DNA from 3 places in the Actinoallomurus sp. CA-142502 genome. Region 1 is predicted to be linked to each of the others. Evidence: riboswitches for the same ligand, from Rfam matches in the RefSeq annotation. Region 1 holds a riboswitch; each other region holds the start of a gene.
The links. A riboswitch is a leader RNA that binds a small molecule or an ion and turns the genes downstream of it on or off. The one in region 1 is predicted to bind cyclic di-AMP.

Region 1 (5,786 bases):
GCGCCGCAGCAGCCGCGGGGAGGTCAGGACGAGGAAGAGCACGCAGACTCCGGCCGCCGCCCCGAGCGCGCCGACGAGGGTGCCGTGCAGCACGTCGTCGCGCTTGGCGTGGCCGAGCTCGTGCGCGACGATGAGCTCGATCTCCGCGCGCGGCTCGCTGGTGAGCAGCGTGTCGTAGACGACGATCCGGCGGGTGGAGCCGAAGCCGGAGACGTAGGCGTTCAGCTCGGTGGTCCGTTTGGAGGCGTCGGCGACGAGCACGTCGCCGACCGGCACGCCGTCCCGCCGCGCCATCGCGAGCAGGTCGGTGCGCAGCGGCCCGGCGGGCATCGAGTGGAACGAGTTGAACAGCGGCTCGACCAGCACCGGATAGCCGAACGACGCCGCCGCGACGAGCACGAACCCGCCCGCGGCCGCCCCCGCCCACCAGCGGCGCGGGAATCGGCGGACCAGCAGGTGCACGCCGAGCAGCACGACGATCCAGATGACGAGGGTGACGCCGAGCGAGGTGAGCTGGTCGGTGAACCAGCCGCCCCAGTGCTCGGTGGACAGCCCGTACCGGCGCAGCACGGTCTGGGACCACACGTCGAACGGCAGGCCGGCGAGCCGGGTCAGCACCGCGAGCACCACCGCGACGCCGACCAGCCGCAGCGGCCACCGCCGCAGGGGCCGCGTGACCGGGCCGAGCAGCCGCGCGCCCAGGGGTGTCAGCCCGAGCAGGAGCACGACCAGGAGCCCGGCGGCGAGCCCGGCGTACGCGGGCGGGTCGAGGGCCCTGTTGAAGGCGTCGCCGCGGCCGATCTGCGCGCGCGTGAAGTCGAGCGCCGGGTCGGCCGGCCGGCCGGCGCCGGGCAGCGGATGCCAGGGAGTCGTCACGAGGATCACCACCGCCAGCAGCGCGCACAGGACCACGGCGGCGATCGCCGCCCCGCGCCGATCCGGCGCGGGACCGGGCCCCTCCTCCGCCTCGGCCACGACCGCGGTCCCGGCCGTACGACGTGCGTTCACCCCGTGCTCCTCACCTGACTGCCTCATCCGCGACTCACGCCGGTCCGCAGCGGACGGACGCGGCGGAGCGCACTGTCTCGACGACGCGGATCACCCGAGTTCACCCGCCTTGCCTCGCCGGTACGACGTGCACACACCCCGTGCTCCTCACCTGACCGCCTCGTCCGCCGCTCACGCGAGCTCGCGGCGGACGTACGCACGCCACAGGGCGACGAACCGGTCGGTGCCGACGCCCAGGACGCTGCGGAGCGCGCGGTCCTGGAGGCGCGGGTCGCCCGAGTCCTCCGGCTCCGCCTCGGCCGTACGGTAGAGCCGGACGAGCCGGTCCTCACCGTAGCGTTCGGCGACCATGCGGCAGGCGAGCCACGCCTCCTCGTACGCCGCCGAGAGCCGGTCGCCCGAGCCGGCGAACTCCGTGGCGCCCGGCAGGGTGGCCGGGACGCCGCCGGTGGCGATGAGGTCGGCCAGTTCGCGGCCGGCCGCCCTGGTCGGGACGCCCGCCTTCTTGTAGCCGACGTAGTCGGCGAGTCCTTCGATCAGCCACATCGGCGTCTTGCCGTCGCGCGCCCCGCCCATGGCGACGTGCACGAGTTCGTGGGTCAGGACGACGCGCCGGCCCAGGGCGGTGAGCCGGCCGAACGCGGTGGGGGTGATGACGAGGCGGTCCTCTCCCGTACCCTGGCCGCCCTCGTCCCCGGTGACCGCGGCCAGCGCGGCGATGTCGCCGAGGTTGCGCACGTCTCCCGCGAGCTCTTCGGCCTTCTGCTCGGTGGCGGGGACGAGCGCCACGGCGTGCCGGGCCCACCGGTCGCCGACGACGCCGGAGACGGCGCCGACTCCCTCGTCGAGACGGGCGGCGATGTCGCGGAGCTCGGCGGTACGGGCGGCGGGGAGCTCGCCGGCCACGGCTCCGTCCTCGGCGAGCACGAGGCTGCGGCGTCCGTGGACCACGGTGAGGCCGCCGCTGTTCCAGATCTGCGGGTCGTCGCGCAGGCCGTGCGCCGCGCCGTCGCCGGAGACCATCCAGCCGGTGCCCGGGCGCCGGTCGAAGGTCAGGTATTCGGTGTAGACGAGGTCGCGGCGGTCGAAGCCGCGCAGCCGGTAGGTGAGCCTGAGCCGGGCCGTCCAGCCGTCATCGGCCGCCACGGCGGGACGCGTGTCGGCCAGGGACTCCCTCCAGGCGGAGAGAGGCACCTTGGCCAGGTTGTCGAAGAGCACCTGCTGCCCGGCGCGGAACGCCTGTCCCGACGGGTCGACGGTGGCGAGGAACGCGGCACGGTCGCGGGCGAGAACGGCCCGCGAGCGGCGCTGGAGCAGGGCGTTCACCGTGGCGACGCTGGGGGCGGACAGCGCCCCGGCGACCGGCCGGGAAGACGCGGCGGCGGCCCGGCCCGCACCGTCGTGGAACGCGAGGTAACCGACCGCGACGGCGAGATTGGCCACGATCGCCAACCCGGCGAGCCCGGCGAACATGGCCGACGCGGTGGTCACCCGCGAGTCCGCGTTCCCCTTGGCCGGCATGCGCGCGATCCTAGTCGCCACGACCGGGTGCCCCGCCGATGACGCCCACCGTCACTGAGCGACCGCCGGGCCCGGCCTCGCGGACGGGCGCCGGCGGTCGTCGTACGGCGGGTGCGTCAGGTTCAGTACGGTCGGGTGGCACCGTTGAAGTGTGCCCGGTAGTAGCTGTTGAGCAGCACCTGCTTGATGCGCGTGCCGGAGTGGGCGGCGTGGATCATGTAGATCTTCTTGCCCTTGACCTTCGAGACGATGCCCGTGTGGCCGTCGCCGTAGAAGTACACCAGGTCTCCGGTGGCGAGGTCGGAGAACTTCACGTGCCGCTTGATGTGCTGGTGCTGGGCGTCCGCGGTGCGCGGGAGCCGTACTCCGGCCTTGCGGTAGACGTACTGGACCAGACCGGAGCAGTCGAAACTGCTCGGGCCGCTGCCACCGTAGCGGTACGGCTTGCCGATCTGCTTACGGGCTGCGGCGACCGCCTTCAGCCCGACCTTGTGTCGCTTGCTCCAAGACGTCTGCTTCGTCGTCGCGCTCGTGGCCGCCGTGGGGGTGGCGACCGGGGTGGTCACCGGGTTGGCGACCGGAGTGACGGTCGTGACGGCGTCCGATGAGGCGGACGCCGTCGAGGCCGTCAGGACCGTCGGCGCGAGGACCGCGCCCGCGGCCAGCATTCCGCCGGCGAGGCGGACGCGCTTCGGCGAAGCGGTCGAGGGGGTGCGAGACAGGGTTCTCTCCTTCCGTGTGCGCCTACCGGGTTAGCTGACGGGTTCGGGCTGGAAGAAGCCGCCCTACGGTCCGCCCGGCGCACCACGCCGCACCACGGCCCGTTCGCCGCACTACGGTCTGCTGTGATGGCGCAGGCGCACCGACTCACCCCTGGGGATCTGCGCCTTCGCGCGCATGTGGGTCCCCGGCTCCGCGTGCCCGCGGACTCGGCGCTCGCGGCCGCCGGACGCGCCCTCTCACCGGGCGGTTCTCACTGTGGCCGGCCGCTTATCTCTGCATTCCGGAAAGCCGAGAGGAAAGTCGCCCGGCGGAATGTGTTCCACAACACATCCAAAGCGGAGGACGAATTCCCTCGTGATGGCCGCATGCGACACATGGGGCGTATCGCATAACTCGGCGCACGCTAACAAGGCACCAATGAATGCGCAAATTTGTCGCCAGAGCGTACGAGAGGAATTACCTAAGGTGAATTGGCCCCGACCGAAACAGGCCCTCTGGGCATCGCCAGAGGGCCTGTGAGGTTCGGGTCGGTCAGAGCAGGCGACCGCCGCCGTAGTACACCTGGCTGTAGTACGCGTCACTGAGGCTGGAGATCTTCACCACATCGCCGGTGTGCGGCGCCTGGATGAACTTGCCGTTGCCGACGTACATGCCCATGTGGTCGTTGTTGCTGAAGAAGACGAGGTCTCCCGGCTGGAGGTCGGCCTTCGCCACGCGCCGGCTCGCGCTGTACTGGTTCGGCACGTAGTGGCTGAGGTTGATGCCGATCTGCTTGTAGGCCATCATCGTCAGGCCCGAGCAGTCGAAGACGTTCGGGCCGGCGCCACCGAAGACGTACGGCTTGCCGAGCTGCGCGCAGGCGTACCTCAGCACCGTCTCGGCGCGGCCGGTCGCCAGGATCGAGCAGTTGGCCTTGGACGAGCCCGGGTCGATGTTGGCGCCCAGCTTGTCGATCAGGCGCAGCTGCTTCCTGATGGCCGAGTTGGCCGCCGACCGCTGCTTGTCGACCTGGTCCTTCTGCTGCTTGAGCTGCTCGGCCGCCTGCTCCGCCAGCGCCTTCTGCCGCTCCAGCCGCTGCGCGGACGCCAGGAACTGGTTCAGCTCCGCCGCGCGATTGCTGGAGACCTTGGTGAAGGCCGTCATCTGGTCGAGCACGGACTCAGGGTCCTTGGCCGACACGAACTGCGGGATGTCCCCTCCCGCGCCGCCCTCCTTGTACGCCGCGGCGGCGAGCTGGGCGACCCGGGTGTGCAGCTGGTTGAACGTCTCCTGCTCGACCGTGACGGAGGACTTGAGCGCCTTGAGGTGGCTCTGCGCGGCCTTCCAGTCCTCCTTGGCCTTGTTGTACTGGTTGGCCAGCTGGTCCACCTGGTCGTTGAGCTTGGCGAGCTGCTGCTTGGCGGCGCTCAGCGAGGGAGTGGGCTTCGCCTGGGCGGGGCTGGCGGGCAGGACGAGCCCGGCGACAACGGCCGCTCCGGCGGTGCCGACGATCCAACGACTGGTTCTGGACATGGTTGAACGCTTCATCTCCACTGTGGTCAGCCCCTTACGGACGGCCGGCGCCGTAGAAGTTGGAGCTGTAGTAGCCGCTCAGGCTCTCGATTTGGACGACCGTGCCCGTGTGCGGCGCGTGGATGAACTGGTTGTTGCCGACGTACATCCCGACGTGGTTCAGGTTGTCGAAGAAGACCAGGTCACCGGGCTGGAGGTCCGAGCGCGCCACGCGGCGGGTGGCGTTGTACTGGTCCGGCACGACGCGGGGAAGGCTGACGCCGGCGTGCCGCCAGGCCATCATCATGAGCCCGGAGCAGTCGTAGCCGGAGTTGTACGGGCCGGTGCCGCCGTACTTGTACGGGGCGCCCTTCTGCTGGTACGCGTACTCGAGAGCGAGGCGGGCGGGGCCGGACGCCGGCCCGTTGTAGGTGCCGCCATGGCCGCCGGACGAGGTGCTGCCCCCGCCGAGCCTGTTGACCAGGGACTGCTGCTGCCTGGCCTGCTTCTTCAGCTTGTCGAGCTGCGCCTTCTCGGACTTCAGCTTCGAACTGAGGTCGGCGGCGGCCTGCTGCGCCTGCGCCTTCTGGCGCTGCAGCAGCTGGGCCGCGTTGAGGAACTGGGTGACCTCGGTCGACCGGTTGTGCGCGACCTGCGTGAAGACCGAGATCTGGTCGAGAACGTCCGACGGGTTGTTCGACGACACGAGGTTCGGAATGTCGCCGGAGTCGCCGCTCTTGTACGCGGCGGCGGCAAGCTGCGCGACCCGCTCGCGGAGGCGCTCGTAGGTCTTCTGGTCCTCGGCGACCGACTTGTTCAGGGCGTCGTACTTCTTCTTGGCGGCCTGGCGCTGTTCCTTGGCCTTGTTGTAGACGTTGTCCTGGTGGTCAACCTGAGAATTAAGCTTCTTGAGCTTGGCCTGGCTCTCTTTCAGCGTCGGTTTCGGCGCTGCTTCGGCCGGCACGGACGGCAGTACCAACGCCGCCGATGCTGCTACGCACAGTGTCGCCAGGGCACGCGCCCCGACTCTGCCTCCCGGCAGC
Region 2 (5,786 bases), 3.7 Mb from region 1:
ACCACCCCGAGCCGGGTGCCATCGTCTTCTTCTCGTGGAACGGCGGGAAGAGCATCGGCGACATCGAGCACGTAGGCATCGTCGAGTCGGTGCACGGCCACACGCTGCACACGATCGAGGCCAACCACAACGACCAGCTGGGCCGCGCCACCCGCGACGTCAGCCAGGTCGTCGGCTTCGGCTACCCGTCGAAGGTGAAGGTCAAGGCGGCCCCGGCTGAGCAGAAGTACGTCCCGAAGCACTCCGCGCCTCCGCCGGCCGCCAAGGAGATCGGCCAGCAGCCCGCCACCCCCATGCACGAGACCCAGACGACGGCCCAGCACGACTCCGCGCCGCCGCTGGCCGACCAGCAGGCCGCCCTCACCGGGCTGCTGGGCGTCGTGGTGTTCGGCACGGTGGCGTTGGCGCTGAGCAAGGCGAAGGTCCGCATGCCGATGCCGGCCCCGAACGTCCGCGTCCGCAAGCGCGGCAAGCACCACCGCACGCCGGTCGAGATGCCCGCCGACATGAACGTGGCCGACCTGGACGCCGCCGACGCCGGCACGGCCGTCATGCCGGCCCTGACCGCGGAGGCCGCGGCACTGGCCGAGGACAAGGAGTTCTGGGGCAAGATCACCGAGCTGGAGGAGGACGTCGAGCTGGCGTTCTGGAACACCCTCCACTCCGCGGTCTCCCAGTCCGACTCCGCCGAGTCCCTCAACGTCTGAGTCCGAGCCGGCCCTCCCCCGCCCGTGGGGAGGGCCCTCGGTGTTTCTCCGGGTCAGCCCGGCGGTGCCGCTTTCATCCGGTCCCGCGCGAGCCGGACGGTCGATCCGAACGACCGGCCGGGCGGTGGACCCGCCGCCGGCATCCCCTCACCTCGCCGCTTGACCGGGACCCCCAAGGTCAATGTCCAGCGTCGCCGCGGCCGAGGCGCCCGCCCGGATCGTGGCCGCCGACATCGAGGTGTTCGGGCGGATCGACGTCCTGGTGAACGACGCCGCCATCATCCGGCCGTCGCCCGCCCCGAGACCGGCTGCCTGACCGGCTCGGTGATCCACGTCGACGGCGGGATCGACGTCGCACGAGGAGCGCGCACCCAGACGCACGGTCCGTCCTGCGGGTCCGCCACAGATCACCGCGATGACCGACGTACGGGACCGTCTGAGCGGGTTCCCCGACGGCGTGAACGGCGGTCGCGACGCGGATCCGATCGGTTCCGGGCCGGAAAGAGGCGTTCACCGCACCGGCCGGAACGGCCCCTGACGGCGTACGCCACCGCCACGGACCGCCGACGCGTTTCCCGCGATGTCGGCGTATACAGCACCGTCCGCAGCCGGACTTCGCTCTCGCCTAGGCGGAAAGGGCCAGAGCGGCATCACCCACAGTGACCATCCTGGAAGACGGTGGACCATCTCCGCATGTTCCGGTTGGCCGGCCCGTCACGGTCCGTTAGTGTCCCACGGTGTCACCGGCCGGTTCCCGGCCGGACCGCCGAGTCGCCGCACGCGCAAGCCAGCGCGTCCGGTGAGCCGGGGACCCAACTCGCGGAGCGCTTTCAGGGGGCTCTCCCACCGCGCTCGGTCCCGGGGTGAATCCGTAACCGGTAGGGCTTCTCCTTGCCCGAACCCGTCAGCTAACCCGGTAGGCGGCCCAGGAGAAAGAGGAGCACCCGAATGGAGCCTTCGCGAACCGCGAAAGCGCATCATAGGCCGCACCGCACCCAGCACACCGTGGTCGCCGGCATCCTTCTCACCGCCGGACTGCTCCTGCCGTCACCCGCGGCCGAGGCGAAGCCGGCACCCGCCATCGACGCGCTCCGGCAGCAGGCCGACCAGCTCAACACCCAGCTCGAACAGCTCACCGAGCAGTACGACGGGCTGCGGGTCCGGCTGCGGCAGGCCCAGCGCGCCAGCGCGATCGCCAAGGCGACCTCGCGACGTGAGACCAAGGCCCTCAAGGGCATCCAGCAACGTGTCGGCCGCCTGGCCGCGCTGCGCTACATGAACAGCGCGCCGGACGAGGCACCCGCGCTGTTCTCCGCCAAGGACCCGCAGGCACTGCTGGACCAGGCCGCGACCCTGCACTTCTTCACCCAGCAGGACGACACGCAGGTCCGCCAGCTCACCCAGGCGATCCAGAACGCCGAGCGCGCCTGGCAGAACGCCCGTGACCAGGCCTCGCGGTCCACGCTGCTCAAGGCGCAGCTCGCGCAGAAGAAGGCGACCATCGGCCGGACGCTCGACAAGCTGCGCCGTCCGCTGCTGAAGGACGCCGTCGAGCGCGCCGAGCACGGCGAGAGCGTGCCGGAGATCCCGGGCGGGTCCACCAAGGCGATCGGCGCCGTACGCGCGGCGCTGACGCAGCTCGGCGTCCCGTACGTCTGGGGCGGCGCGACGCCCGGAAAGGGGTTCGACTGCTCCGGGCTGACCATGTGGGCGTACAAGCAGGTCGGGGTCAACCTGCCGCACTACGGCGGCGACCAGTGGAACGCCGGCGTCCACGTCTCACGGAGCGACCTGCAGCCCGGTGACCTGGTGTTCTTCTACTCCGACATCCACCACATGGGGATGTACCTCGGAGACGGGAAGTTCATCCACGCGCCGCACACCGGCGACCACGTGCGGGTCGCCGACCTGGCCACCCGCCCGTTCGCCGGGGCCGTACGCATCGTCTGAGTGACGGGGCCCCGGGCTCGGGGCCCCGACCTCACTTCGTCGTGCGGTACATCTCCGCGACCATGAACGCCAGGTCGAGTGCCTGGCTGCGGTTGAGCCGCGGGTCGCAGGCGGTCTCGTACCGCTGGTGAAGGTCGTCCTCGACGATCTCGTGGCCGCCGCCCACGCACTCGGTGACGTCGTCGCCGGTGAACTCCAGGTGGACGCCGCCCGGGTGGGTGCCCAGCGCGCGGTGGACGTCGAAGAAGCCCGCCACCTCGTCCATGACGTCGTCGAGCCGTCGGGTCTTGTAGCCGCTCTCGGCCTCGAAGGTGTTGCCGTGCATCGGGTCGCAGATCCACGCGACCTGCGCGCCGCTCGCGGTGACCTTCTCCACCAGCGGCGGCAGCGCGTCGCGTACGCGGCCGGCGCCCATGCGGATCACGAACGTCAGGCGGCCCGGCTCGCGTTCGGGGTCGAGCTTGTCGATGAGCGCCAGGGCGTCCTCGGCGGACGTCGTCGGGCCGAGTTTGACCCCGATCGGGTTGCGGATGTGCCGCATGAACTCCACGTGCGCGCCGTCGAGCTGCCGGGTGCGCTCGCCGATCCACAGGAAGTGCCCGGACACGTCGTACGGCAGGCCTGAGCGCGAGTCGATGCGGGTCAGCGCCCGCTCGTAGTCGAGGATCAGCGCCTCGTGGCTGGAGTAGAGCTGGACGCGGTGGAACTCCTCCGGGTCGGCGCCGGCGGCGTGCATGAACGCCAGCGCCCGGTCGATCTCCCCCGCCAGCCGCTCGTAGCGACGCCCGGCCGGGCTGGCCGCCACGAAGTCCTGGTTCCACGCGTGGACCTGGCGCAGGTCGGCGTACCCGCCCTGGGTGAAGGCGCGGCAGAGGTTCAGCGTGACCGCGGCGGCGTGGTACGCCCGCAGCAGGCGGCCCGGGTCCGGCGTCCGCTCGTCGGCGGTGAAGCCGAAGCCGTTGACCATGTCGCCGCGGTACGCGGGAAGCTCGACGCCCTCGCGGACCTCGACCGGCTTCGACCGCGGCTTGGCGAACTGGCCCGCCATCCGGCCGATCTTGACGACCGGCACGCTCGCGGCGTACGTCAGGACGACCGACATCTGGAGCAGGGTCTTGAGCTTGTTGCGCACGTCGTCGGCGGTGGCGCCGGAGAACGTCTCGGCGCAGTCGCCGCCCTGCAGCACGAACGCCTCGCCGCGCGCCACGGCGGCGAGCTGTGCGCGGAGCTGGTCGCACTCGCCCGCGAACACGAGCGGCGGAAGCTTGGCGAGCTGGTCGGCGACGGCGCCCACCTGTGCGGGGTCGGGCCAATCGGGCTGCTGGGCCGCAGGAAGATCGCGCCAGGAGTCAAGGAGGTCCACGGGCACCTAGGGTATCGACCATTACGCCATGCCCGGGCAGCCGACCACCCCCGACGCGACGCCCTTGCCCGACCTTGGGAGACGCATGGGGAGACGCGGACGTTCTCCAGGCCGCGGTCGCGGCCCCTCAGTAGGGTCGAGGCGGATGGACGGCCGGGGACACCGACGGCGCAGGGGGCACGATGGGCGGCAGTGACGGGGCGGCCCGGACGCCCGGGTCCTCATCCTCAAGAACGTGGACGCCGGCGGCTGGCGGTTCGCGGTGCACGCCGACAGTCCCAAGGGCCGTCACCTGGCGGACGTGCCCCGGGCGGCGCTCACCTTCTACTGGCCTCTGCAAGGCCGCCAGGTACGCGTACGGGGCGCCGTGGAGCCCGCCTCTCCCGAGCAGAGCGCCGCCGACCTGCTGGCCCGTGCGCCCTCCGCCCGCGCCGAGGCGCTGCTGGGCCGCCAGAGCGGCCACCTGGAGAGCCTTGACGACCGCGACCAGGCCTTCCGCACGGCGCTGGCCCGGATCGAGGCGGACCCCGCTCTGGTCAGCCCGGAGTGGACGCTCTACACCCTCGTTCCCGTCCAGATCGAGTTCTGGCAGGCCGACAAGGACCGCGTGCACACCCGGCTGCGGTACGAACGCTCCGGCCGCCGCGGCCCGTGGGAAACCCACATGTTGTGGCCGTAGTTTCCGCCGGCCGGTCCGGTTCGGGGCCGGACCACAGTTGATCGCCTTCATCACGGGCGCGGCCCGCGTCTGCGATGATGGGCCGACTTCCCGCAGACAGCCGACGACGCATGAGGTTCTGACAAATGAGCACCACCAGCCGCGCCTACGACATCTGGCTCCGTAAGCCGGAAGAGGCCCAGCAGCTCCTGGAGTCGAAGCGGGCCGATCTCGAAGGTGACGGGCTGTCGCTGCTGTCGTGGCTCGTCCTCACCAACGAGCGCGACGACCGGAAGAGCGAGCAGATCGCCAACGCGGCCATCGCGGCGGGCGGCGACACCCGGTTCGCCACGGCCGCGCTCGCCGAGGTCTACAAGTGGCGGGGCGACTACAACCGCGCCGCGGACATCGTCCGCTCGGCGCGCGAGAAGTACCCGACCATCCCCTGGTACGCCCTGACGCTGGCCGACATCCTCAAGGACGGCGGCCGCCTCGACGAGGCCGAGGCGCTCCTGGAGTCGGTCGTGAACGACTCCCAGCTGCGCCGGCACGCGCTCAAGCGCCTGTCGAAGTGGGCGGTGGACCGGGGCGACAAGCCCCGCGCCCTGAAGTACCAGACCGACCTGATCGCCCTGGCGCCCGACTACCTGGTCTACGCGTCGGACTACACCCTGCTGGCCCACCTGCGGCTCGAGGCGGGCGACCCCGCGGGCGCCCGCGATGTCCTCCAGCGCGGCGCGTCCATCTACGCGGGCAACATGCAGATCAGGGAGATGCTGCACCAGCACTTCGGCGAGACGGCCCCGGCCAAGCCGCCGACGGTGGCGCCGGTCGACGAGCGGACCGTCGGCGCCCGCCGCATCCCCATCAAGACCAGGATGATCACGCTGCGCTCCGGCATCCTCCCGGTGATCCAGGAGGCCACCGCCGGCCAGCTGCGTCCCGACGACATCCTCGCGCTGTCCGAGAGCCCCGCCTCGGCCGGTCAGGGCCGGATGATCCCGCTGGAGATGATCACGCCGGAGGGCATGGCCAAGCAGCTCAGCAAGTTCGTCGGCAAGATCGGGCCGCTGCACAGCCCGGCCGGCATGCAGGGCGCGATCATGGA
Region 3 (5,786 bases), 4.1 Mb from region 1:
GCTTGCCGGACGCGGTCTGCGCGTCCCAGAACGACGTGCCGGTGGAGACGCCGGTCGGCAGGGCGGCCTTCTTGTCGGCCTTCTCACTGGGAAGCTGCCGGGGCAGCTTGGCCGTGTGGCCCTCCGTTCCGGGCCCCACGAGGCCGGAGTCGCCCTGCGACACCTGCACGGCGCTCGTACGGGCGGCCTGGGAGGACGTGGAGTGGACCAGTGCGGCGGACGCGCCCGCGCCCGCCACGACGACGCCGGCCGCGACCGACGCGAACGTCTTGCTGGTGAATCGATCCAGATACTTGTTGCTGATTCTGAACATGGGGGGTTGGCCTCTCAGCACAGGGGAGACGGGGACGGTGTGCAGGGCGGGCCGCCCCGGCCGGCCGTGCGGCCGGGGCGAGGGGAGGGCTCAGGCGTCGTTGGAGCCGTACTCGGGGTAGCCGTAGCCGACGACCGTGGACTTGTCGCGCGTGCGGATCTTCACGGCGTTGTCGGTGTTGCCCTCGATGGTCTGGATGGTGCCGTCGTGGTTGTCCTTGATGACCATGCCGACGTGGTCGATGTCGTCGATCGACTTGCTCCCGCTCCAGGAGAAGAACACGACGGCGCCGGGCGTGGCGTCCTCGCCCCAGCGGCCCTGGTCCTTGAACCACTGGGCGTGGGTACGGGTGAACGCGTCCGCGCCCATCCCCTTGACGCCCAGCTGGGCGCCGATCCAGGACACGAACATGTCGCACCAGTTCGCGTTGGCGTAGTCGGAGACCTGGCCGCCGTCGCGCTCGACGCCGCGCTCGGCCCACGGGGAGGAGACGAACCACTTCTGGAACTTGGTGCCGCCGCCCGAGGAGTCCTCGCTGACGCCGACCTGGGAGGTGGCGAGCTTCAGCGCGTCGCTCGCGGTGGGCAGCCACTCGCGCTTCTTGGCGGCGACGTTGCCGGCGCTCTTGTCGGACAGGGCCAGCGTGTGCGGTTCCTTGGGGGAGGCGGCGGTGCCGTGGGGAACGGCGGCCATCGCTTGGGCCGAGACCGCGTCGACGTTCTGGGAGGATCCGGCCGGGGCCGCCGCGATCAGGCTGATCGCGGTCGCGCCGACCGCGGTGACGGCGGCGAGGGAGCCGCCGAGTCTGGTGTTACGCAGCAGACGGCATGACTTCTTGTGTCGACCTGACACGTTGAGCACTCCTTTGCTTCCATGCCGCTTACCGGGTTAGCTGACGGGTTCGGGCGTGGAAGCTGCCCTACGGCGCGAGGGGATGCGCCGATTCACCCCAGTGGTGCGGTGGGTCCCCGGTTCCGCGATGTGCGGATTCAGCGGGAGCCGTCTCTGAGCGGACGGCTCGAAGAACAGGGGGATGGCGGCCGCGTGGGCGGCCACTTCATTCAGGTCTAGGGGATCTTGTCGTCCATTCGTCCGGTGCACTTTCACTTCCCGGCGCCTGCCGATGGCCCCGAGGGCTCGGGCGGGAAGTCACCCGGTGGGCACGCTGTTGGCGTGCCACATGCCCTGTGAGAGACACGAGGGGCCTGGCTCCGTCGCTGCGCGGCGGATGCGGCGCGTTCGCCGAACCGGCATCGAGGCGGATCCATGTGGGGGGATCGCAGGGGATGCGCAGAGCGGCGCGGTTATGAACCGTCGCGGCCTTGGAAGGGGGGCCCATCTCACGCGTCGTCGCGTGCCGCACTTCGTGGTGCTGGGGGGCAGGCCCTGGCCGGCGGGGATGTTACGGACGGCGCATGGGGGGCGCCGCCGGTCAACCGAACATAGCAAACATATTTCGGGCCGTAAAGGGGAAATATGGACACTCACCGCCTCTGACCTGCGAGAAGATCACATCGGCGGTCTGTCAACCCCCAGAACCCTTGCGAAATAAGGGTTTTCAGCCCACAGCAGCTTGATCACCCAGCGTGATGATCTCGGTGTAACGCTGCTCGATGATCTCGGCCAGCTCGGGCGCCGCGCCGAGCGCCCCCGAGACCGCCACCGCCCCCGCCGCGAGCGACTCGTCGCGGACCTTGTCGGCGAAGTAGCCGGGGGCCAGGAAGTAGGAGGCGACCGCGACCCGCGGGGCCCCGGCGTTCAGCAGCCTTCGTACGGCCTCGGCCGGCGTCGGGCGCGCGGCGGAGGCGTAGGCGGGGACGACACGCCGCCAGCCGCGCCAGCCGCGGGCCATCCGGCCGATCGTCGCGTTGGCCGACGGGTCGCTGGACCCCGCGGCGGCCAGCACGAGCGCCGTGTCCGGGTCGGGCGTCACTCCCGCCTCGGCCAGCCTCCGCTCCAGGGCCGCGGTCATCAGCGGGTGCGGCCCGAGCGTCGCGCCGTACCGCAGGCGCATCCGCGGGTGCTCCCGGCGCACCTCGGTCAGCGCGCCGGGAATGTCGGTCTTGCTGTGGTACGCGGCGGTCAGCAGGAGGGGGAGAACGACGGCCTCGCCCGCGCCGGTGCCGGCGCCGGCGAGCGCGCCGAGCGCCTGGCCGGGCGTCGGGGGCGCGTGGTCAAGATAGGACGTCACGACCCGCAGCCCGGACCGGCGGCGTACGAGATCGAGCAGGTCCTCGACCGTCGCCGCCGCACGCGGGTCCCGGCTGCCGTGCGCCACCGCCACCAGCGGCGGCGGAGGCGCGCAGGTGATCAGAGGTTGATGCCGCATTCGGACTTTCCGGTGCCGGCCCACCGGCCGCTGCGCGGATCGTCGCCGGGTGCGACCCGCTGCGTGCACGGCTCGCACCCGATGGAGGGGTAGCCGTCGTACTGCAGCGGGTTGACGAGGATGCCGTTCTTCTCGATGTAGGCGCCGAGCTGCTCGTGCGTCCACCGGGCGAGCGGGTTGACCTTGACCTTCCCGCGCGAGGCGTTCCACTCCACGACCCGGGACCCGCGCCGGTGCGAGGTCTCCTCCCGGCGGATCCCGGTGATCCACGCGAGGTACGGCTCCAGGGCGCGGTTCAGCGGCTCGACCTTGCGCAGGTGGCAGCACAGGTCCGGGTTCCGGCCGTAGAGCCGGGGACCCAGGTCGCGCTCCTGCTCGGCGACCGTACGCGAGGAGGTGACGTTCACCACGTTGACCGGGTAGACGGCCTCGACGGCGTCGCGGGTGCCGATCGTCTCGGCGAAGTGGTAGCCGGTGTCGACGAACAGCACGTCGATGCCCGGCCGGATCTTGGCGGCGATGTCCACCAGCACGGCGTCCTTCATCGAGGACGTCACGCAGATCCGGTCGCCGAAGGTCGCGATCGCCCAGCGAATGATCTCCTCGGCCGGCGCCTCCTCGAGGGCGTCGGCGGCCGACTCGACGATGTCGGTGAGGTCGAGCGCGGCGGTCGGGCGTTCGAAGGTGAGCGTCATCTCGCGCCTCCCTTCGGCGCGGCGGGGACGGCGGTGCTGAGCGCGCCGGTGCCGATGAACCGCAGCCGGAACGCGCGGGTGCAGGCACGGCAGTGCCAGCCGCCGCCGTCGCTCTCGTACGGCTCCAGGTCCTCGTCGCCGCAGTAGGGGCAGTAGAAGGGGACCGCTCGTTCAGTCATGAGTCCTCCTTCGTCGGAGGAGTCACTGAGGGCGCCGTGTTCTCGGTTCGCTCACTCCGTTCGCTCATTTCAGGTCCTCCTGTTCCGCCCGCTGCACCCAGTCGGCGAAGGACTCGCCGTCGCCGCGCTGCTTCTGGTAGCGGCGCAGGACCCGCTCGACGTAGTCGGGCAGCTCGTCGGCCGTGGTCTTCAGCCCGCGGACCTTCTTGCCGAAGGCGCCGCCGACCGCCCCGCCGAGGTGGATCTGGTAGCCCTCGACCTGGTTGCCGTCGGCGTCGGTGACCAGCTGGCCCTTCAGCCCGATGTCGGCGACCTGCACACGCGCGCAGGAGTTCGGGCAGCCGTTGAGGTTGATGCTCAGCGGCTGATCGAAGTCCGGGAGGCGCTTCTCCAGCTCCTCGATGAGGTCCATGCCGCGCTGCTTGGTCTCGACGATCGCGAGCTTGCAGTACTCGATGCCGGTGCAGGCCATCGTCTGCCGCCGGAAGGTCGAGGGCCGCACCTGCAGGTCGTGGGCCTCCAGTTCGGCGGCGAGGGCCTCGGTGCGGTCCTCGGGCACGTCGAGGATGACCAGCTTCTGCTCGGTCGTCGTGCGCACCTGACCCGAGCCGTACTCCTCGGCCAGGTCGGCGATCACGTGCAGCAGCTCGCCGTTGACCCGGCCCACCCTCGGCGCGAACCCGACGTAGTAGTTGCCGTCGCGCTGCGGGTGGATGCCGACGTGGTCCCGCCGGGCGTCACGGGGGGCGCCCGGCGCCGGCCCGTCGGGCAGCTGGTAGCCGAGGTACTCCTTCTCCAGCACCTCGCGGAAGCGCTCGGGTCCCCAGTCGTTCATCAGGAACTTGAGCCGGGCGCGGCTCCGCAGCCGCCGGTAGCCGTAGTCGCGGAAGATTCCGATGACCCCGGCCCAGACCTCGTGCGCCTGCTCGGGGCGGACGAAGGCGCCGAGGCGCTTGGCGAACATCGGGTTGGTGGACAGCCCGCCGCCGACCCAGAGGTCGTAGCCGGTCTCGCCCTCGTCGTTCACCACACCGACGAACGCGATGTCGTTGATCTCGTGGACGGTGCACTGCGCCGTGCAGCCGGACATCGCAGTCTTGAACTTGCGCGGCAGGTTGGAGAAGTCCGGGCTGCCGATGTAGCGGTCGTGGATCTCCTCGAGCTGCGGGGTGGCGTCGATCACCTCATCGGCGGCGATCCCGGCGAGCGGGCAGCCGAGGATCACGCGCGGGGTGTCGCCGCAGGCCTCCGTCGTGGACAGGCCGACGGCCTCCAGCGTCTCCCAGATCGCCGGCACCGACTCGATCTCGATCCAGTGCAGCTGGATGTTCTGCCGGTCGGTCACGTCGGCGGTGCCGCGCGCGTACTTGCTCGACACGTCGGCGATCGCGCGCAGCTGGTCGAGGTTCAGCCGGCCGCCGTCGAGGCGGACGCGCAGCATGAAGTAGCGGTCGTCGAGCTCCTCGTCCTCGAGGACGGCGGTCTTGCCGCCGTCGATCCCCGGGCGCCGCTGCGTGTAGAGCCCGTACCAGCGGAACCGGCCGCGCAGGTCGGCCGGGTCGATCGAGTCGAAGCCGGCCTTGGAGTAGACGCCCAGGATCCGGTCGCGGACGTTCAGTCCGTCGTCGTTCTTCTTGTTCTCTTCGTTCTTGTTGAGCGGTTCGCGATAGCCGAGGGCCCACTGACCCTCGCCTCGCCTCCGCTGACGGGGTGGCATCGTGCGCGTCCTCCGTGGTGGGTGGTGGACGCGGAGCACACCGGCAGGCTCGCTGCTGGCTCTACGCTGAGCTTAAGGAAATCCGACACCGGCATACCGCGCGCCCATGAGGCAGTGGCGGTTGATCAGTGTCAACGACAGATGGCGCTGCCCACGCGGAGAAAATCGACGTGCCGGCGCATCACCAGCAACGGGTTCGCAGCAGCCATACACCGATGATGACATGCCGTTCGATGAGTGTCCAACCTTGTCCGATATGCGAAACGGCGTCCCATCTCGGTGGCCTGAACCCGGCGCGGTGTCTCAGCCCTGGCGGAGCCAGTTGACCGGCGGCTCGGACCCGTCCGGGCCGGTGTCCGGCTCGTCCTTGTCGTCCGGGGGCTGGTGCTGGCAGTCGCACCACGTGCCGCCCCGGCACTCCTCGTGCCGCCGCTCGCGGCACGCCTCACAGATCATGCTCCCATTCTCGCAGCACGGACCGGCACCGAACGCCGTTCTGTACGCTGATGCGATGGGTGTGGCGACAGAGGTGCTGATCCGTGACCTGAGCGCC

Region 2: linked by a shared signal. The riboswitch ahead of ACQEV1_RS35665 (C40 family peptidase) and the one ahead of ACQEV1_RS18770 (C40 family peptidase) in region 1 are both predicted to bind cyclic di-AMP.
Region 3: linked by a shared signal. The riboswitch ahead of ACQEV1_RS37240 (CHAP domain-containing protein) and the one ahead of ACQEV1_RS18770 (C40 family peptidase) in region 1 are both predicted to bind cyclic di-AMP.

The regions. Positions count from the first base shown of each region.
Region 1 is NZ_JBNJMY010000001.1:3,867,726-3,873,511, reverse strand. Features, by position in the region: gene ACQEV1_RS18780 (M48 family metallopeptidase) at 1-1,008, opposite strand, end outside; gene ACQEV1_RS18775 (basic secretory protein-like protein) at 1,180-2,529, opposite strand; gene ACQEV1_RS18770 (C40 family peptidase) at 2,652-3,197, opposite strand; cyclic di-AMP (ydaO/yuaA leader) riboswitch at 3,256-3,474, opposite strand; gene ACQEV1_RS18765 (NlpC/P60 family protein) at 3,784-4,764, opposite strand; gene ACQEV1_RS18760 (NlpC/P60 family protein) at 4,799-5,707, opposite strand.
Region 2 is NZ_JBNJMY010000001.1:7,608,814-7,614,599, forward strand. Features, by position in the region: gene ACQEV1_RS35655 (CHAP domain-containing protein) at 1-707, shown strand, start outside; gene ACQEV1_RS35660 (hypothetical protein) at 889-1,023, shown strand; cyclic di-AMP (ydaO/yuaA leader) riboswitch at 1,483-1,644, shown strand; gene ACQEV1_RS35665 (C40 family peptidase) at 1,656-2,657, shown strand; gene ACQEV1_RS35670 (class II 3-deoxy-7-phosphoheptulonate synthase) at 2,689-4,020, opposite strand; partial or broken gene ACQEV1_RS35675 (pyridoxamine 5'-phosphate oxidase family protein) at 4,232-4,396, shown strand; gene ACQEV1_RS35680 (pyridoxine 5'-phosphate oxidase C-terminal domain-containing protein) at 4,388-4,699, shown strand; gene ACQEV1_RS35685 (tetratricopeptide repeat protein) at 4,825-5,786, shown strand, end outside.
Region 3 is NZ_JBNJMY010000001.1:7,958,745-7,964,530, reverse strand. Features, by position in the region: gene ACQEV1_RS37245 (hypothetical protein) at 1-313, opposite strand, end outside; gene ACQEV1_RS37240 (CHAP domain-containing protein) at 404-1,165, opposite strand; cyclic di-AMP (ydaO/yuaA leader) riboswitch at 1,176-1,318, opposite strand; gene ACQEV1_RS37235 (sirohydrochlorin chelatase) at 1,872-2,642, opposite strand; gene ACQEV1_RS37230 (phosphoadenylyl-sulfate reductase) at 2,624-3,337, opposite strand; gene ACQEV1_RS37225 (Insertion element protein) at 3,334-3,516, opposite strand; gene ACQEV1_RS37220 (nitrite/sulfite reductase) at 3,581-5,233, opposite strand; gene ACQEV1_RS37215 (hypothetical protein) at 5,537-5,689, opposite strand; gene ACQEV1_RS37210 (TIGR03084 family metal-binding protein) at 5,745-5,786, shown strand, end outside.